DNA from 4 places in the Nostoc sp. ChiQUE01b genome. Region 3 is predicted to be linked to each of the others. Evidence: riboswitches for the same ligand, from Rfam matches in the RefSeq annotation. Region 3 holds a riboswitch; each other region holds the start of a gene.
The links. A riboswitch is a leader RNA that binds a small molecule or an ion and turns the genes downstream of it on or off. The one in region 3 is predicted to bind cobalamin.

Region 1: it holds a riboswitch for cobalamin, as region 3 does, so the genes downstream of both, RMY63_RS22865 (hypothetical protein) here and cobG (precorrin-3B synthase) in region 3, are expected to answer to the same signal.
Region 2: it holds a riboswitch for cobalamin, as region 3 does, so the genes downstream of both, RMY63_RS22895 (TonB-dependent receptor) here and cobG (precorrin-3B synthase) in region 3, are expected to answer to the same signal.
Region 4: it holds a riboswitch for cobalamin, as region 3 does, so the genes downstream of both, RMY63_RS05045 (energy-coupling factor ABC transporter permease) here and cobG (precorrin-3B synthase) in region 3, are expected to answer to the same signal.

The regions. Positions count from the first base shown of each region.
Region 1 covers NZ_JAVRBM010000037.1:41,151-45,336, forward strand. The annotation lists gene RMY63_RS22850 (ribonucleotide reductase N-terminal alpha domain-containing protein) at 1-71, opposite strand, end outside; gene RMY63_RS22855 (ATP cone domain-containing protein) at 84-281, opposite strand; gene RMY63_RS22860 (DUF4351 domain-containing protein) at 368-1,333, opposite strand; cobalamin riboswitch at 1,605-1,753, shown strand; gene RMY63_RS22865 (hypothetical protein) at 2,125-2,379, shown strand; partial or broken gene RMY63_RS22870 (SAM-dependent methyltransferase) at 2,403-2,735, shown strand; gene cobW (cobalamin biosynthesis protein CobW) at 2,883-3,938, shown strand; gene RMY63_RS22880 (hypothetical protein) at 3,925-4,186, shown strand, end outside.
Region 2 covers NZ_JAVRBM010000037.1:45,961-50,146, reverse strand. The annotation lists gene RMY63_RS22900 ((2Fe-2S) ferredoxin domain-containing protein) at 1-100, opposite strand, end outside; gene RMY63_RS22895 (TonB-dependent receptor) at 136-2,178, opposite strand; cobalamin riboswitch at 2,559-2,709, opposite strand; gene RMY63_RS22890 (hypothetical protein) at 3,268-3,723, opposite strand; gene RMY63_RS22885 (methyltransferase domain-containing protein) at 3,729-4,186, opposite strand, start outside.
Region 3 covers NZ_JAVRBM010000015.1:111,548-115,733, reverse strand. The annotation lists gene RMY63_RS12870 (sulfonate ABC transporter substrate-binding protein) at 1-512, shown strand, start outside; gene ssuD (FMNH2-dependent alkanesulfonate monooxygenase) at 530-1,666, shown strand; cobalamin riboswitch at 1,756-1,882, shown strand; gene cobG (precorrin-3B synthase) at 1,871-3,442, shown strand; gene RMY63_RS12855 (precorrin-8X methylmutase) at 3,491-4,117, shown strand; gene RMY63_RS12850 (precorrin-2 C(20)-methyltransferase) at 4,120-4,186, shown strand, end outside.
Region 4 covers NZ_JAVRBM010000005.1:28,193-32,378, reverse strand. The annotation lists gene ftsH4 (ATP-dependent zinc metalloprotease FtsH4) at 1-191, shown strand, start outside; gene moeB (molybdopterin-synthase adenylyltransferase MoeB) at 323-1,495, opposite strand; gene RMY63_RS05050 (M67 family metallopeptidase) at 1,734-2,192, opposite strand; cobalamin riboswitch at 2,335-2,475, shown strand; gene RMY63_RS05045 (energy-coupling factor ABC transporter permease) at 2,501-3,277, shown strand; gene RMY63_RS05040 (energy-coupling factor ABC transporter substrate-binding protein) at 3,264-3,566, shown strand; gene cbiQ (cobalt ECF transporter T component CbiQ) at 3,563-4,186, shown strand, end outside.

The DNA.
Region 1 (4,186 bases), on a different contig from region 3:
TGTAATCGCCCTGCTACATAGCGCCAATCAGGTTCTTCAGGACTACACAAATCCAAAGCACAGCGAATCAAATTATCTTGAATTTATCTTGTGGTAATTCCAGGACGCAATCGAGTTGTCAGATGTGCTTCTAGAGCAATAGAATTTGCTGAAAGTCTGCAACAAGCCCAATTAACTACTGTGCGAATTTTATTAATTTCTAACGGTGTTGTCGAACCATCGCGACGAACAACATAAATATCCGTTGTAGAGTCCTCAAAAAGTGTGGATGAAGCTTGCATACAAGATGTGTTGATGAATTGTAGAAAAATAATTGTAAGAATGGAAAAGAATTGTTAACTGGGTTTGGCAATAGTAAGGACGTTTTCTATATTGTTTGATTTGCTGACAACCAGTTAAGTAAATCTTCAATAGCTGTAAAATCCAATAAAGCTTCACCAAGTGATTCTAATTGCTCTAAAGAAAGAGTTTGAATGCGCTCCCGAACCTCTTGAGGTAACTCTCCTACCCGTCTTTGTAGTAGCCGTAGTACAAGAGTTTGTCCTTGTTCCTGCTTTCCTTCTTCCTTCCCACGCTCGTAGCCAATGCGTTCGCCTGTGGTAATGTAGCTCATAATCCGCTCCTGCTCAAATTGCTTAAACTCTTGCCAAAATTCTGCTTCCAAGGCTTTTGGTAAAATCATAACCCAATCAATAAATCGGTACAGGTTACGAATATCCCTTTCCTGTAATCCTAATTCATACAATCTGCGAATTAAGCTAAATTTCCAAGTTTTACGTTCTCCTGGCTTTTTACTTGTTTGCTGTGTTTTCAAATGCGCCATGACTACGGTTGCAAATGGATTGTCACTGGCTTCTAATTCTGCCCAATTATTTTGATAATCTAAAAGCTTGACGATGCCAAATTCAAAGTTAAGCCTGGTATCAGGGTAATTATAACTATATTGATTTGGTCGCCATGTCAGGTCAGTATCGCATAAAATCGCCAAACTAATGGCAGGTTTGGCAAATCTATCAAAAATTCGCAGGTTGTAGGAAAACATTCTTTCTGCAAAAATGTCTTCTGATTTTGCCTGAATTTCTACATGGATTAATAGCCAAATTTCTTGTCCTTGAATTTGCCATACTTTGACTAATTTATCTGCATATCGTCTACCAAGTTCTCCTTCACGAGCTATTTGCTGAAATTCTTTATCGAGAAATTCGTGGGGACGTTCCCAATTAATTAATGCTGCTGTTTGGGGGAAGAAAAATTGCATTGCTTGGGGAAAGTAAGCTTCTAAAATTTCTTTCCACGGACTATCATTATCTGCTCTTTCAAGTTCCTCGGTCATCAGTTGATTGATAGATGGTGGACTGACAAATGAATTAAGATTTTTAACAATTTTTGCGTAAGTTATGAAAATGGTCTACAGAATAATGCCAGCGCTATGTCAGCAAACGCTGGCAACCCTAAAAAGTTTGTTGGGTTGAAAAATTTCTAGAAGAATTGCCCAATAAAAATCTAGAGCAAGCTTTGGTAAAGAATGAGACTTGCCCCGATGAATGACGAATGCCAGTATAGATCGACCATTGATTTTTATGCAAGCAAATCACAGTTGTGTTAGTATTCAGATGAATCTCGGTTCTAGTGGGGAACAGCCGCTAGAGGAAACGGGGAAAGTCCGGTGTAAATCCGGCGCTGTCCCGCAGCTGTAATCAAGGCTAGGCTTGCCTTGTGAGTCAGAATGCCCGCCGAAGTGAACTTGTAAATTTTGTACATCTGCGAGGCACAGATAAGTATTTTTATGAAGATTTCTATAACTACTCAGCTTTACGTTCTCATAGTTCCACATATCAAGACGCTACAGATTACGACTTTCTATGAGAGGGTAGGCGTTTAATTTCTGGTACAGATTGCGTTTTTAGATGCAGCGATCGCGATCGCTACTCCAGATGAGAGTATCGCTTGCAAATAGTCACAGCAACAAAAAAACGTTGTATTAACTAACAGATAGAAGTTGTTCAAAACAGGTAGTAAATGGCGTGTATGACGTACATATTACTGTGACACTACTGAACAAATGCTTTTTCAATTACGCATAGAAATTGCTAATTTACTAGACTAATACTTCAGTTAATCATCATGCCGAAATTCTATCTTCACCGAGTTGGGAAGATTCCCACTTCTGTTCATCCCTTTGTCAAACAAACGGCTTTCCCTCAAGACAAACACAAGCCCAGTCTACTTAAAGGGAAAATTATTCAAGATGTTCAAAACAGTGCAATGTCGGTGTATAGGATGATTTATATTGCGATTGCCGACCGTGGGCGGTTACGACATCACTCCTCTGATTCAGGACGAGCAGCAATGAGTAAACCTTTAGATCGACTCAAATAGGCGTACAAGAACGTTCAAAATTAATGTCAAATTTATTATATTTTGTAATTGGTTTTCTTCTGCTTTTGGTGATTGGAATTGCGGCTTATCTTCTGACTGCCCGCAAGTATCAATCCTCAGCCACAGTCGCCAATTCCTACGATCAATGGACTATTGACGGCATCGTAGAGTTTTATTGGGGGGAACACATTCACCTTGGTCACTACGGTTCGCCACCGCGACGAAAGGATTTTCTGGCTGCTAAATCTGACTTTGTACATGAAATGGTTAAATGGGGTGGTTTAGATAAATTACCCCCTGGTACTACCGTCTTAGATGTTGGCTGTGGTATTGGCGGCAGCAGTCGGATTTTAGCGACCAAAATCCCTCAAGCTTGTTTAGGTAGCGATCGCAGCTAGTTATGAATATTTGGATTTTAACGCCTGCTGAGTGTAGTGATATCTGCGGTTTGAACAACTTCCTACACATCGCAAAATTAATCAACAAACGACACACTTTATAATATGCAAAAAATTCCCGTCACAGTAATTACAGGATTTCTAGGGGCAGGCAAAACGACGTTAATTCGCCATTTACTGCAAAACAATGAGGGACGACGCATTGCTGTTTTGGTGAATGAATTTGGAGAAATCGGAATTGATGGCGAACTTTTGCGTGACTGCCGAGTTTGTGACGATGAAGAAGACGCCAACAGTAATATTGTTGAACTCACCAACGGTTGTCTGTGCTGTACGGTGCAAGAAGAATTCCTCCCAGCAATGCAAGAATTACTGAAGCGACGCGCCAGCCTTGATTGTATGTTGATTGAAACCTCTGGACTAGCACTACCAAAACCATTGGTACAAGCATTTCGCTGGCCGGAAATTCGCACAGGCGCGACAGTGGACAGCGTAATTACTGTGGTGGACTGTGAAGCATTGGCAACTAATCAATATGTAGGCGATTTAGCAGCCCTCTTAGCACAGAGACAAGCCGACTCTAGTCTAGAACACGAAACACCCATTGAGGAACTGTTTGAAGATCAGCTGGCTTGTGCTGACCTAGTATTACTTACCAAGAGCGATCGCGTTGATGAAAAAACGCAAGTTAGGGTGCAAGAATGGCTAAAGCAGAACTTATCCCCTGGTGTAAAAGTCATTCCTTGCCAGGACGGTAAAATCAGTAGCAATTTGTTACTCGGTTTCAACGCTGCGGTAGAAGATAACTTAGATAGTCGTCCCAGTCACCACGACAACGAAGCTGAACACGAACATGATGAAGGGATTAATGCAGTGCAACTACTGCTAGACCAAGCATTTGAGCCGTCTGTCTTAGTCAAACGCTTGCAAACATTGGTGCAACAGCAAGAAATTTATCGAATTAAGGGATTTGTAGCAGTTCCGAACAAAGCCATGCGTCTAGTATTACAGGGTGTTGGTAATCGATTTGACTACTTTTACGATCGGACTTGGCAACCCCACGAACCCCGTCAAACGCGATTAGTATTGATTGGACGAGAGCTTGAGCAGGTTCGCATTGAATCAATTGTGTTGGGGGAGGAAGTCAATGCGACCATCTAATAGTGTTTGGCAAGGAAATTTCGGTTACTGGCAAAACAGCTTTATCCATAACAATATATTGGTAATCGGTTACACAGGATGGAAAGGATTTCAATTATTTGGGCGGGGAGTTGTTATTTGTGATGTAGATACTAAAGTTACTCACCCTACAAATACAAGTCTTGATACAGTTCCCTTCACTCTCCAATTTCTCCCCTGTGATCTGATTAGGTTTTACTTGCGTTCGTTTCAGGATGGCGGATTTATAT
Region 2 (4,186 bases), on a different contig from region 3:
TACTAGAATCAAAATGTTCATATTCAATAGACCCCTCAGTAGATAAAGCCTCAATCACAACCTTATTTACTGGAGTTACCCAACAATTAAATTCAGTCATTCAAAACTCCTCTCTGCGTAAAAAAACTCTTGACTTCAAAACGTAGAACTCAACCCAACTTGAAAAACTCTCCCCCCATCAGGATAACCAGGAAATAATTGGTATCTCTGGTTAAAGATATTATCTAGACTGCCTGTTAATATTAAGTTATCACTGAGAGAAACCCGCATTTTGAAATCAAAAGTAGTATAACCAGACAAAGATTCTGTATTAGTATTGTTTATGGGATATGCACCCAAAGAATGCATCAGTATTCCAGCATATAAACCTTGAGAAGTTTCATAAGAAAGTCCTGCATTTAAACTATCTGCACCTGCGAATCGTAATTCTTTATCAACTTCAACAGAATTTGTACTTTTCAAAATCCGGGGATCATTTGCTGTATAATTAACAAAGGCGTAGATATTCTTCGCTAACTGCAAATTTAAAACTGCTTCGATTCCCGTAGTACGAATCTTACCAATATTTTCATAAGTAGCTACCGGAACAGCAAAGTTATAGGCGATTAAATCTGATATTGTGTTGTTAAAATAGGTCAAGCGCAATAAACCAAAATCGCCTAATTTTTGGTCAATTCCAATATCATAACTATCACCTTTCTCTGGACGGAGATTAGGATTCCCAACGTAACTACCACCATTGGCATATAAGCTGAAAAGATTCGGCGCACGGAAATTTTTGATATAATTAGCTCTGAGAGTGGTAGTATCTGTAAGTGCAAATTTTACTCCTATACTTGGTGATGTGAAAGAGCCATTTGTCAAGCTGCTAAAATCCTGGCGTAAACCTAAGTTGGCAGTCAAACTAGGGGTAAAGCTAATTTCATATCTAGCAAATACTGCCCCTTGACTAATACTATCGTCGTAAGTGACTGTTTTTGTATTAGCAGAAAAGTTGAATGTACTGTTAGTAGCTGATACATTGCGGTAATCAAAGCCATAAACTAGGGCTTGATTATTAGCAAATTTCCAACTGTGTTGTGTTTGCAATCCATAAGAAGTTTGCCCGTTATCATATCGTGCTTGGGATGAGTTGCGACTATCATAGCGAGTGTTAAAGAAATCTGCGTAAACTCTGGCTGTTAGCAGTGAATCATCCCCACCTCCTAATTTTGAGTTCCAGGTTAAATCAGTGAGTACTTGGTCTGTGTATTTGCGATCGCTATCCGTCAACGAGTTAAAATAGCCTTGACCATATAATGGTTCAGGAATGGGGACTCCTCCTGGTACTCCTTGGTCTTTACCTAAATATAGAGTTGAGAGGGTTAGAGTATCGCGCTTTCCTAAATTCGCCTCCAGCTTGACATTAAAGTTATTGTAGAGAACATCATTATTTTCCCTAGTTCCCTTGAAATTCGCTTCTGGGATAGAAAAAGGATAGTTATTTTCGGCTTCGGTACGGTTGTAACCTACAACCCAACCAATATTGCCGACTTTCCCACTATTACTGATAGTCTGTTGATTTAGTCCATACGCGCCAACGGTGACTCCTGCTTGTGTCGTCACTTTTTCTGTAGGACGACGAGTGATAATATTAATCACTCCCCCAATTGCATCGGAACCATAAAGGGTAGAACCACCACCTGGTAATACTTCGACTCTTTCAACGATATTGGTGGTAAATTCTGAAAGGTCAAAACCACCAGAACCCAAATCGTTAATTGGTCTACCATCAAGCAAAATCAAGACTTGTGCAGAGTTAGAACCTCGGATAAATTGACCACTTAAGGCGCTCACTTCTGTGCCAACTGTACCATCAGGTAAGATACCTGTCAGAAATTTTAGTGCTTCTCTGACAGTTCTAGCACCCTGCGCTTCCATCTCTTCACCCGTAATTACGTAAACCGGACGGGTGGAATCTTTCACTGTCCCCTCGCGGCGAAAGGGTGAGTAAACGGGTTCATTCAATAACTTGTCGATGACTGTTAATTCAATATCTGGTTCTTCCGTGGATGCTGGAGTCTTCTCAGGTGTTATTTGTGCAACTGGTTGTAAGTCTGTTGCAGAACCTTCATACTTTGGAAACTCAGATATTTGTGGAACTTGATTAGCGATTGCTACGCATTCTCCAGATACCATTGCATAAATTGTGGTAAAAACGAAGATTTTTGAGAAAAATTCACAATAAGTAACTATACGGGAAGTGGACATGAAACTCCTCGTTTTCAGTAAATGCAAGTATTTATTTGTGCTATGAGTTTTTAAGATTTAGGCTTCAACTAGCTTGCTGAAATGCATTGCTATACCTAAATCATGGTGGATACTATTTGGATAGCAAAAAAGATTTTATGGTATTCCTTATGGATACCCAAATTCTTATAGAACAACCCAAAATTGAATGTTGTTACTAACAGCGAAGCGAATTAGTAAAACTTGCAAAGGGTACTGTGTTAAAACAGTATCTATACCCATGAAATTTATTAATCAAATGTATCATCTGTGCCTCGCAGATAAATATTTTGTGTCTAGAGTGAGTCGGCGGGCATTCTGACTAAGAGACACGTTCTATTCGTCTCATTACAGCTGCGGGACAGCGCCGGATTTACACCGAACTTTCCCCCTTGCGCCTGATGGCTGCTCCCCATCAGAACCGACAGTTATGTGTCACATTACCATAGTTATTGTGTATATGTAAATTCAGTCGATAACAATTTTGATTCTCTATATCACTTACTGGATATGGAATTATACTTGTGCTACAGATAACACGCATAAAGTAAATCTCCTAACTGCTAGTAAAGGGGACTTTGGGGACATTGTAGATTTAATTTCGTCAGGTGTATTACATTCCTAACGTACTTTTGTGGAGGCTATAAAACAGAAGTTTTGCATTTGCTTTAATCTACATTCCTTGAGGTAACTGAGTTAATTTTGGTTGGTCTAAGTATGTATATACCAACTGAGAAACTTGACGAACAAAATCCCTACCTCTAGTGTTATATCCAGCAGGAATAATGAGATTTTATTAATGATTTTTTACACTAACTCCAAAACATTCATTAATTACAAACACATGAAAATTTGGTAAATAGATAAAATCTTTTTACCCACTATTGGGATAAGTAATTTTGAAGTTTTTAAGACTGGGATTTTTGAGTCTTGAATTGTGCTATTAAAGCTCTATACATCTCAATTTGCAGAAAGCTAATTTTTGATTTTGGATGAGTCTCATTTTGTTTTTGCTCCTATTGAGAGGGTGTGCTGAGGTTGGAATTCTGTCCATTCTTTGCATACAGTTTGGTAACATTGGGGTGGTGTGATTGGTAATTTAGTTAAATAGAAAAACCCAGCTTGATGACCGTACTCCAACAAAAATACAACATCTTCTAGGGGATTATACTTATCTACAGCTTCGAGAATATGAGCATTCATGAAGTGTTTTTGTAACAGTACGGTATCAGGTGCTGCTAACCAAGCATTTAAGAAAGCTGCAAGATTTTTACGCGGGATAAAATGCGCTTTAAATGTTTCGCCAGCCATACTTAAATGCGGAGAATTGGTACTGCAAATTACGACACCACGTTCTCCCCCTAAATAACCGATCCAAGCGTTGTAACCAATTGCTAATATATTGGTGGCGATAAAAGCTTGTTGCCAATCTTGGGTGTTTATTTCTGGGGTCATTTCGATTAAACTCCTTTTGATAACTGCCAGAGTTGAATTTCATAACATAAATAGCTCTCAAAAATTGCACGTGCTGCTAATCCCTCGACAACTAACTTTTCTAGCCAGCGCTTAAATGCCCAACGACCGAGTGAGTATAATGGAGGGACAGCGATCGCCACAACATCAGCAATATATTTAACTGTAGTCAGCCCAAAAGTACGGAAGTTATCAACACACAAGTCAATCGTTGGTGCAACTTGAGTGGAGATGTCCTCAGTCTTTATTAACTTGAATCCAGACTGTGACAACGCCGCTTGGAGTTCGCTGGCGACATGACAATTAGAAAAAATACCTTCTTGGTATTCGGCATCGAAACGCATCATGTCTGCAAGCAGCAGATAGCCACCACTATCCAGTAAACGAGCCGCACCTTGAGCTAAATCGAGAGCAGCAATATATTGGCTGCTTTCACTGAACAGAA
Region 3 (4,186 bases):
ATAGTGATATTCAAGCCATTAGTCTCCCACCTTCAGAAGCTCGTGATGCTTTTATTCAAGGAAAAATTGATGCCTGGGTAACTTGGGACCCTTATTTAGCCGTGGCCCAAAAAAAAGCAAATGCTCGTGTTTTGAGAGATGCTAGTGGCATTTCTACTCAGGGCGGATATTACATGGCTGCGCGAAAATTTGCCACAGAAAATCCGAAATTAGTGCGATTAGTTCTTGAGGAGGTAGATAACACAGGTCAATGGAGTGAGAAAAACCGATCAGAAGTTGTAAAACTGATTATTCCTCATCTCAAAATTGATGAAGATATTTTAACAACAATGGTTGAAAGGCGAACTTACGGGTTAAGACCAATTACACCTGAAATTATGGAAAAGCAACAGAAAATTGCAGATTTGTTTGCCAAAGAAAAAGTGATACCTAAGCCAATTAATATTAAAGAAGCGATGCTGACTAGCGAACAATACGCAGCTATAACACCGGAAACCATTAGCCAGAAATAGCGCCAGGAGATAGTAAAATGGAAGTTTTTTGGTATTTGCCGACACAGGGAGATGAGCGTTATTTAGGTACTACAATCGGCAGGCGACCAGCCACTTATCCCTATATGCAGCAAATCGCCCAAGCTGTTGATAAATTGGGCTATGGCGGGATGTTGATTGGTACTGGACAAAAACAGGATACCTGGATTGTAGCTACTTCGTTAATTTCAGTTACAGAACGCTTGCGGTTTCTTGTGGCCTTTCGTCCGGCAATTATGTCGCCTTCTTTGGCAGTGAGAATGGCTGCGACTTTTGACCAGATTTCTAATGGTCGAATTATTCTGAATGTTGTCACTGGTGGCGACACAAAAGAACTTGCAAAAGATGGGATTTTCTTAGATCACGATCAGCGTTATGAACTCACGGATGAGTTTTTGACAATTTGGCGATCGCTCATGCAAGGTGAAGAAGTAACCTATAGTGGTCGCCACTTGCAAGTTCAAGGCGCAAAACTACAATTTCCTCCCGTACAAAAGCCTTACCCTACCTTATATTTTGGTGGTTCTTCAGATGCTGCTCTCCAAGTTGCTGCTAAACACATTGATGTGTATTTAACTTGGGGTGAACCACCAGCTCAAGTTGCCCAAAAGATTGCAAAGGTACGCCGATTAGCAGCAGAACAAGGTAGAACGGTACGCTTTGGGATTCGGATGCATGTCATAGTCCGCGAAACTACGCAAAAAGCTTGGGATGCAGCTAATGAACTGATTCAGTATGTCGATGATGAAACCATAGCTGCTGCACATCGGCGGTTTGCTGAGTCAGAATCAGAAGGACAACGCCGCATGAGCCAACTACACAATGGTAATCGCAAAAACTTAGAAATTAGCCCCAACTTATGGGCAGGTGTTGGCTTAGTACGTGGAGGTGCTGGGACTGCCTTAGTTGGAGATCCAGACACAGTTGCAACGCGGATGCTGGAATATGCCGATTTAGGAATTGATACTTTCGTTTTCTCAGGGTATCCCCATCTCGAAGAAGCTTATCGAGTCGCAGAATTATTATTTCCCAGGTTGCCATTACAAACTCCAGCGATCGCATTACCGCAGCAGGTTGCAAGTACATTCAGTGAATTTGTTACCAAAAGAGATTTACTCAAACCACAGCCTGTGTAAGTAATTCAATTCGATCGGTAGTGGATAAACTCAGTTAAAATTTCTGGCTATAGTAATGTAAGATGATTATCTGGATGATGTCTGGTTGATATCTATAACCTAAACAAAGTCTAAATTACCTGAGAGTTGGGAAACTCCGGTGAAATTCCGGGACTGTGCCGCAGCTGTGATGGGATTACCCAAGTCAGAATGCCAACTCTTAGGATGTCCTCAAGACACACTCACCGTCTACTCCCTGCGTTGCACGGGGAAGGAGTTTTAAGTTTGGTTTCTGGATTTGCCACTTGTCCTGGCTTGTTTTATGCTACTCCCGCCGCAGATGGTATATTATCTCGTGTTAGAATACCAGGTGGAATAATTAGTAGTGAGCAATGCCGTGCGATCGCAGATATAGCAGAACAGCACGGTGGCGGCTATATAGATGTGACTAATCGAGCTAACCTACAAGTTCGTGAAATCAGCACGGGGATAAATGCTGAGGTTTTGAAACACCTACAGGATATGGGATTAGGTTCTCGCAATCCTGTTGTAGACCAAATCCGCAATATTATGACCAGTCCAACTGCTGGTATCGACCCGCTAGAATTAATCGACACTCGCCCTTTTGTCCAAGGTTGGGATGATTATATTGCTGCACATCCGGCACTTTCGGGACTGTCAGCCAAATTTAGCGTTTGCTTTGATGGTGGTGGGATAATTCAGGTGGGCGATCGGTTGAATGATATCGCCTTTGCAGCTGTCTTAGTTAACGATAATGTTTACTTTCGTCTCTATCTGAGTGTCGGCGAGAAGGGTCAACCGCCGAGTGATACGGGAATTTTGTTACCACCAGAGGAATGTTTGTCGGTCTTAGTAGCTTTGGCGGATGTCTATCTAGCTTATAGTCGTCATACTACGAGTAAGCGGGGGCCACGTTTGAGAGAATTATTGAATACTTTGGGTTGTGAAAATTATCTCCAAGAAGTTGAGCAACATCTACCTTTCCGTCTTTTGTACAGTGAAATAAGAAAAGACCCACTCCCCCAGCAAGGCAAGGGAGAGAAATATCAGCATATTGGCATCCATCCCCAACGTCAGCAAGGCTTATTTTACATTGGTGTCGTCTTGCCCCTTGGCCGATTGGAGAGTAGACAGATGCGGGGTTTAGCAGATTTAGCAGCAAAATACGGTAGTGGAACTCTCAGGCTAACTCCTTGGCAAAATTTGCTCCTTACAGATATTCCTCAGCAATGGGTTGCTGATGTCCAAAGTGAAATTGCTTTATTAGAATTAGATTCCTCTGCAACCAACATCAAGGGTGGATTAGTTGCCTGTTCTGGAAAAAAGGGTTGCGCCGCTTCTGCTACGGATACCAAAAGTCATGCTTTGGCATTGGCAGAGTATCTTGAAACTCGCGTTACTCTCGATTACCCAGTTAATATTCACTTCACTGGCTGCGAAAAATCTTGTGCCCAACATAGCAAGAGTGATATTACTCTGCTTGGTGTCAGCATTAAGGCTGAAAATAGAACTGTGGAAGGCTATCACGTTTATGTTGGTGACAGCAAACAGAAATTCGGACGCGAACTATATCAATATGTAACTTTTGCCGAACTACCTGCATTAATAGAGCGGATGCTATATGTATATAAAATTCAACGCTTAAATTCTGATGAGTCCTTTGGGAAATTTGCTAATCGATTTGCACTGGCACAATTACAGCAATTATTTAATATAATCCCTCAATCAATTGTGAACAACAAGATTGCCACCTTTTTAGAGAAGTCGGCAATCTGAGCCTGTTGATTTTTATATGTCAATCCAAAATTTAAAATCCTAAATTTAATGCCCGACTATATCCGAGATGCCAACGAAATTTACCGTAATTCTTTTGCAATCATCCGGTCAGAAGCAAACCTAGATGTGCTACCACCAGATGTAGCAAAAGTTGCTGTACGTCTCATTCATGCCTGTGGAATGACGGATATTGTCACTGACTTGGGATATTCACCAACAGCAGTACAATCCGCAAGGGCAGCACTGGCAGCAGGAGCGCCAATTCTGTGCGATTGCCGAATGGTTGCCGATGGTGTCACCAAACGGCGGTTGTCTGCAAACAATCAAGTTATCTGTACCCTCAACGAGCCAGAAATACCAGAACTTGCCCAGAGTATGGGTACTACAAGGTCGGCGGCAGCTCTTGAATTATGGCGATCGCACCTAGAAAGCTCAGTAATCGCAATTGGCAATGCGCCCACCGCCCTGTTCAGACTGTTAGAAATGCTCGATGCAGGAGCGCCCAAGCCTGCGATTATCTTGGGCTTTCCAGTGGGGTTTGTCGGTGCAGCAGAATCGAAAGCAGCATTGGCAGCAGACAGCAGGAATGTACCATTTTTGACATTACACGGTCGGCGCGGTGGAAGTGCGATCGCAGCAGCAGCAGTTAACGCCTTGGCAACGGAGGAAGAATGAATATGCAACCCAAAGGTCGTCTTTATGGAATTGGTGTCGGCCCAGGCGATCCAGAACTATTGACCCTCA
Region 4 (4,186 bases), on a different contig from region 3:
ACACATCCAAAGCCATTGATATCGAAGTCAAGGAAATCGTAGAAACAGCCCACGAACAAGCCCTAGAGATTCTCAGACAGAATCGAGACTTGCTAGAAGCGATCGCTACTCAACTCTTAGAAACAGAGGTTATTGAAGGCGAAAAACTGCACAGTTTATTGAGTCAAGTGAAACCCATAGCTAATTCGTAATTCGTAATTCGTAATTCGTACACAAGAGGAACGCAGAGAATAACTTTGCGTTCCTCTGCGTTAAACCTCTGCGTTCCTACCCTCCGGGAAGGCGTTCGCGTAGCGTCTCGTAGAGAAGCGCCTATGCGTTTTTAATACTCTGGAACTGAAGGATCGATTTCTCGACTCCAAGCGGTAATTCCACCTTTAACATTCGTCCCCACAATCCCGGCATCCTTGAGAATGGCAAGAGCTTTTGCCGATCGCCCACCCATCTTACAATGAGCAATTAAGCGGTGGCCGTTTAATATTTCCTTCACCTTAGCAACGCCATTTCCATTTTCAATGTCTGGTAAGGGCACCAACACTGAACCCGGAATCTTAGCAATGTCGTACTCATGGGGATTGCGGACATCCAGCAGTACAAAATCCTTCGCACCACTATCCAACAACTCTTTCAAATCCTTAACAGTCATTTCTTGACTTTCCATCTGCTGTTTTGCCTCCTCTGCCTTAGCTTGTGGAATCCCGCAGAATTCTTCGTAGTCTATCAGCTTTTCAATCACTGGGCGAATCGGGTTCGGACGCAGCTTTAACTCCCGAAATTTCATATCCAAGGCGTTGTATAGCAGCAATCGCCCGCTGAGAGTGTTGCCTTGTCCCAGAATGATTTTAACAGTTTCGGTTGCTTGGATTAAACCAATAATTCCTGGCAAAATTCCTAGTACGCCACCTTCTGCACAAGAAGGAACCATCCCTGGTGGTGGTGGTTCTGGGAAAAGGTCACGATAATTCGGGCCACCTGCGTAATTAAATACAGTAGCTTGCCCTTCAAAGCGTAAAATTGAACCGTAGACGTTGGGCTTATTCAGCAATACGCAGGCGTCGTTAACTAGATATCTGGTGGGGAAGTTATCAGTACCATCCACTACGATATCGTAAGGTTGAATCAGCTCCAGGGCGTTTTCGGAAGTTAGGCGGGTTTCGTATAAATCAACTTGACAATAGGGGTTAATCTCGTGAATGCGGTTTTTTGCCGATTCAATCTTGGGTTTACCCACCCAGGATGTCCCGTGAATTACTTGGCGTTGCAGATTGGAAGTATCGACAACATCAAAATCGACAATCCCGATGCGTCCAACACCCGCCGCCGCCAAATATAAAAGTAGTGGTGAACCTAATCCACCTGTACCGATACACATTACACTAGCGGCTTTCAGGCGCTTCTGTCCTTCTAGTCCTACTTCCGGTAAAATCAGGTGTCGGGAGTAGCGTTCGTAATCGTCTTTAGTCAACTGGATTTCGTCCAGATTGGGATTGAGCATAGCAGTTATGATGTGGGAAAGCGGAATATTAATCCTATCGAAAAACTGGATCTTATACAGACAGGACTTACGCAAGATGTGGCTGAAAACCTGATTATTGCCTAGCGGTAATTGATGAATTACCGCTACTTTCATTATGTTTTGCGTAAGTCCTAATAGAAATAGGAATCGAAAGACGAATTTTCATCTGTGATAGCAGCGAAAACCGCGATGAGTGACTGTCTTTAAACTAAGCCAGTTATTTTATATTTTCAATTTCCTCTGCTTGAAACTGATGAGTATCATCAAGGCTCCAACTTTTGAGTTCTCCAGCTTTGCCGTTTTGGACGGAAACTATTATATACGAGTATCCCTGCCAAGCGTATAGGCGATCGCATTCTGAGGGTATAGCAGGATGATCTGGATGAGAATGAAAAATGCCGATAATGTTGAGTGAGCGATCACGTGCTTCCCTTTGTGTTTTTAACATAACTTCGGGTGCGATCGTATATTGCCGTCTTTTGCTTTCTGTTATGCCTTCCCCTGGAAACTCAGCCGCCGCTTCTGTATTCCAAGCATTTTCTGTTGGCATGACTTCTACCACAGTTTTGCCCTCATTAGCCAGATAGCCTAAAATTATACCACAGCACTCATCTGGGTAAGTGCTTTCGGCATGGGTGCGGATGGTTTGCAAGTGTTCTTGGCTAAGTTGAATCATGTCTGCGTTTGTAATTGTAGCAACTTCTAATAATTTTTGCTTAGATACAACATTATCGGCGTTGCTGAACCAAAATATGACTTGTAGCTAAAGAGCGGCAGCTGTACTAGTAAAAAATCGCGGCTCAAAATTTAGTAATAGTGATATAGTTACTGCAATCGGTTCTGATGAAGAGCAGCCATCGGACGCAAGGGGGAAAGTTCGGTGCAAATCCGGCGCTGTCCCGCAACTGTAAACCAAAATTAGGTAAGTCAGGATGCCCGCCGGTTAGAATCAATTCGTTTACATAAATCTGCGAGGTACAGATTATGAAAAGAAAACAGGCGTTAGTCAGTCTAACCCTGATGGGAGTTATCAGTTTTTATCTAGTAGTTGGTTTACCCAAACCCGCTTATGCCATGCACATTATGGAAGGTTTTTTACCAGTGCAGTGGGCAATTTTTTGGTGGGTTGTGGCATTACCTTTTTTTCTACTAGGATTGCGTAGTCTGACTCGCATTACCCAAGCTAACCCACAGCTGAAACTACTACTAGGCTTGGCTGGTGCTTTCACTTTCGTGTTGTCAGCGTTAAAAATTCCTTCTGTCACAGGTAGCTGTTCTCATCCTACGGGGACAGGGTTAGGTGCGGTGCTGTTTGGCCCCCTTACTATGTCGGTTTTAGGTAGCTTAGTATTGTTGTTTCAAGCTTTGTTACTAGCGCATGGCGGCTTGACGACGCTGGGTGCAAATGCTTTTTCGATGGCGATCGCTGGGCCATTTGCAGCTTATTGGATATATAATTTAACAATCAAGTTGGGTGGTAAAGAAAAAATTGCGATATTTCTAGCAGCTGCGATCGCAGATTTACTCACCTACATTATCACTTCTATCCAACTCGCCCTAGCTTTTCCTGCACCTGTTGGTGGGTTTATTGCTTCATTTACCAAGTTCGCCGGAATTTTTGCTATCACTCAAGTCCCCTTAGCAATTAGTGAAGGATTGCTAACTGTATTGGTGTGGAACTGGCTGCAATCTTATAATCCTCAAGAATTGGAATTGCTAAAATTAATCAAACGGGAACCCCAAGGAAATGAATCAATCTAAAAAAGGGTTGAGTAACTGGCTGTTGGTAGTAGCTGTATTAGCCTTAGCAGTTGCACCGTTAATATTTGTGCGTGGTGGCGAATTTGCCGGTTCCGATGACAAAGCAGAAAAAGCAATTACTGAAATTCAACCTGGATATAAACCCTGGTTTAAATCATTTTTTGAACCCGCTAGCAAAGAAATAGAAAGCTTATTATTTGCTTCGCAAGCAGCTTTAGGTGCGGGAGTAGTCGGTTATGCAATTGGGTTGTATAAAGGACGTTCTCAACAACAAAAACGTGAAGAATGAGCCTGCAAATAGACACTTTAGCTTACACTAATCGGCTGCGAAGATTGCCACCAGAACATAAACTGATTTTTGCATTTACTACTCTTGCTATTTCCCTTGCAACCCATCCGCTAGTGCAAATTTTGATAACGCTTTGGATGAGTACTTGGACAGTTATTTATGCAAGAATTCCGGCTGGAGTTTATTTTCGGTTGTTAATGTTCACCATAGTTTTTTGTTTGACGAGTTTACCAGCTCTAATGGTGAATGGAGTTGCCATTCCTGATTTACAAAACGTCAAATTAGATTCGTGGTATGGACTAACTCTCGGACACTTCTATATTTATATCAGTCATAGTGGCAGTACCCAAGCATTGGGAATTTTAACTAGAGCATTAGCCTCTGTTTCTTGCTTATATTTTCTCATGTTAACTGTCCCTTTCACGGAAATATTACAAACTCTGCGTTACTTGCGATTTCCAGTCCTGTTAACCGATTTATTATTACTAATGTATCGGTTTATTTTCATTCTGCTGAACACAGCCAGTGAATTATGGACAGCACAAAATTCTCGTGGTGGCTACTGTACTTGGCGTAATGGAATGAAAAGTTTAGCACTACTAATTGGACAACTATTACAG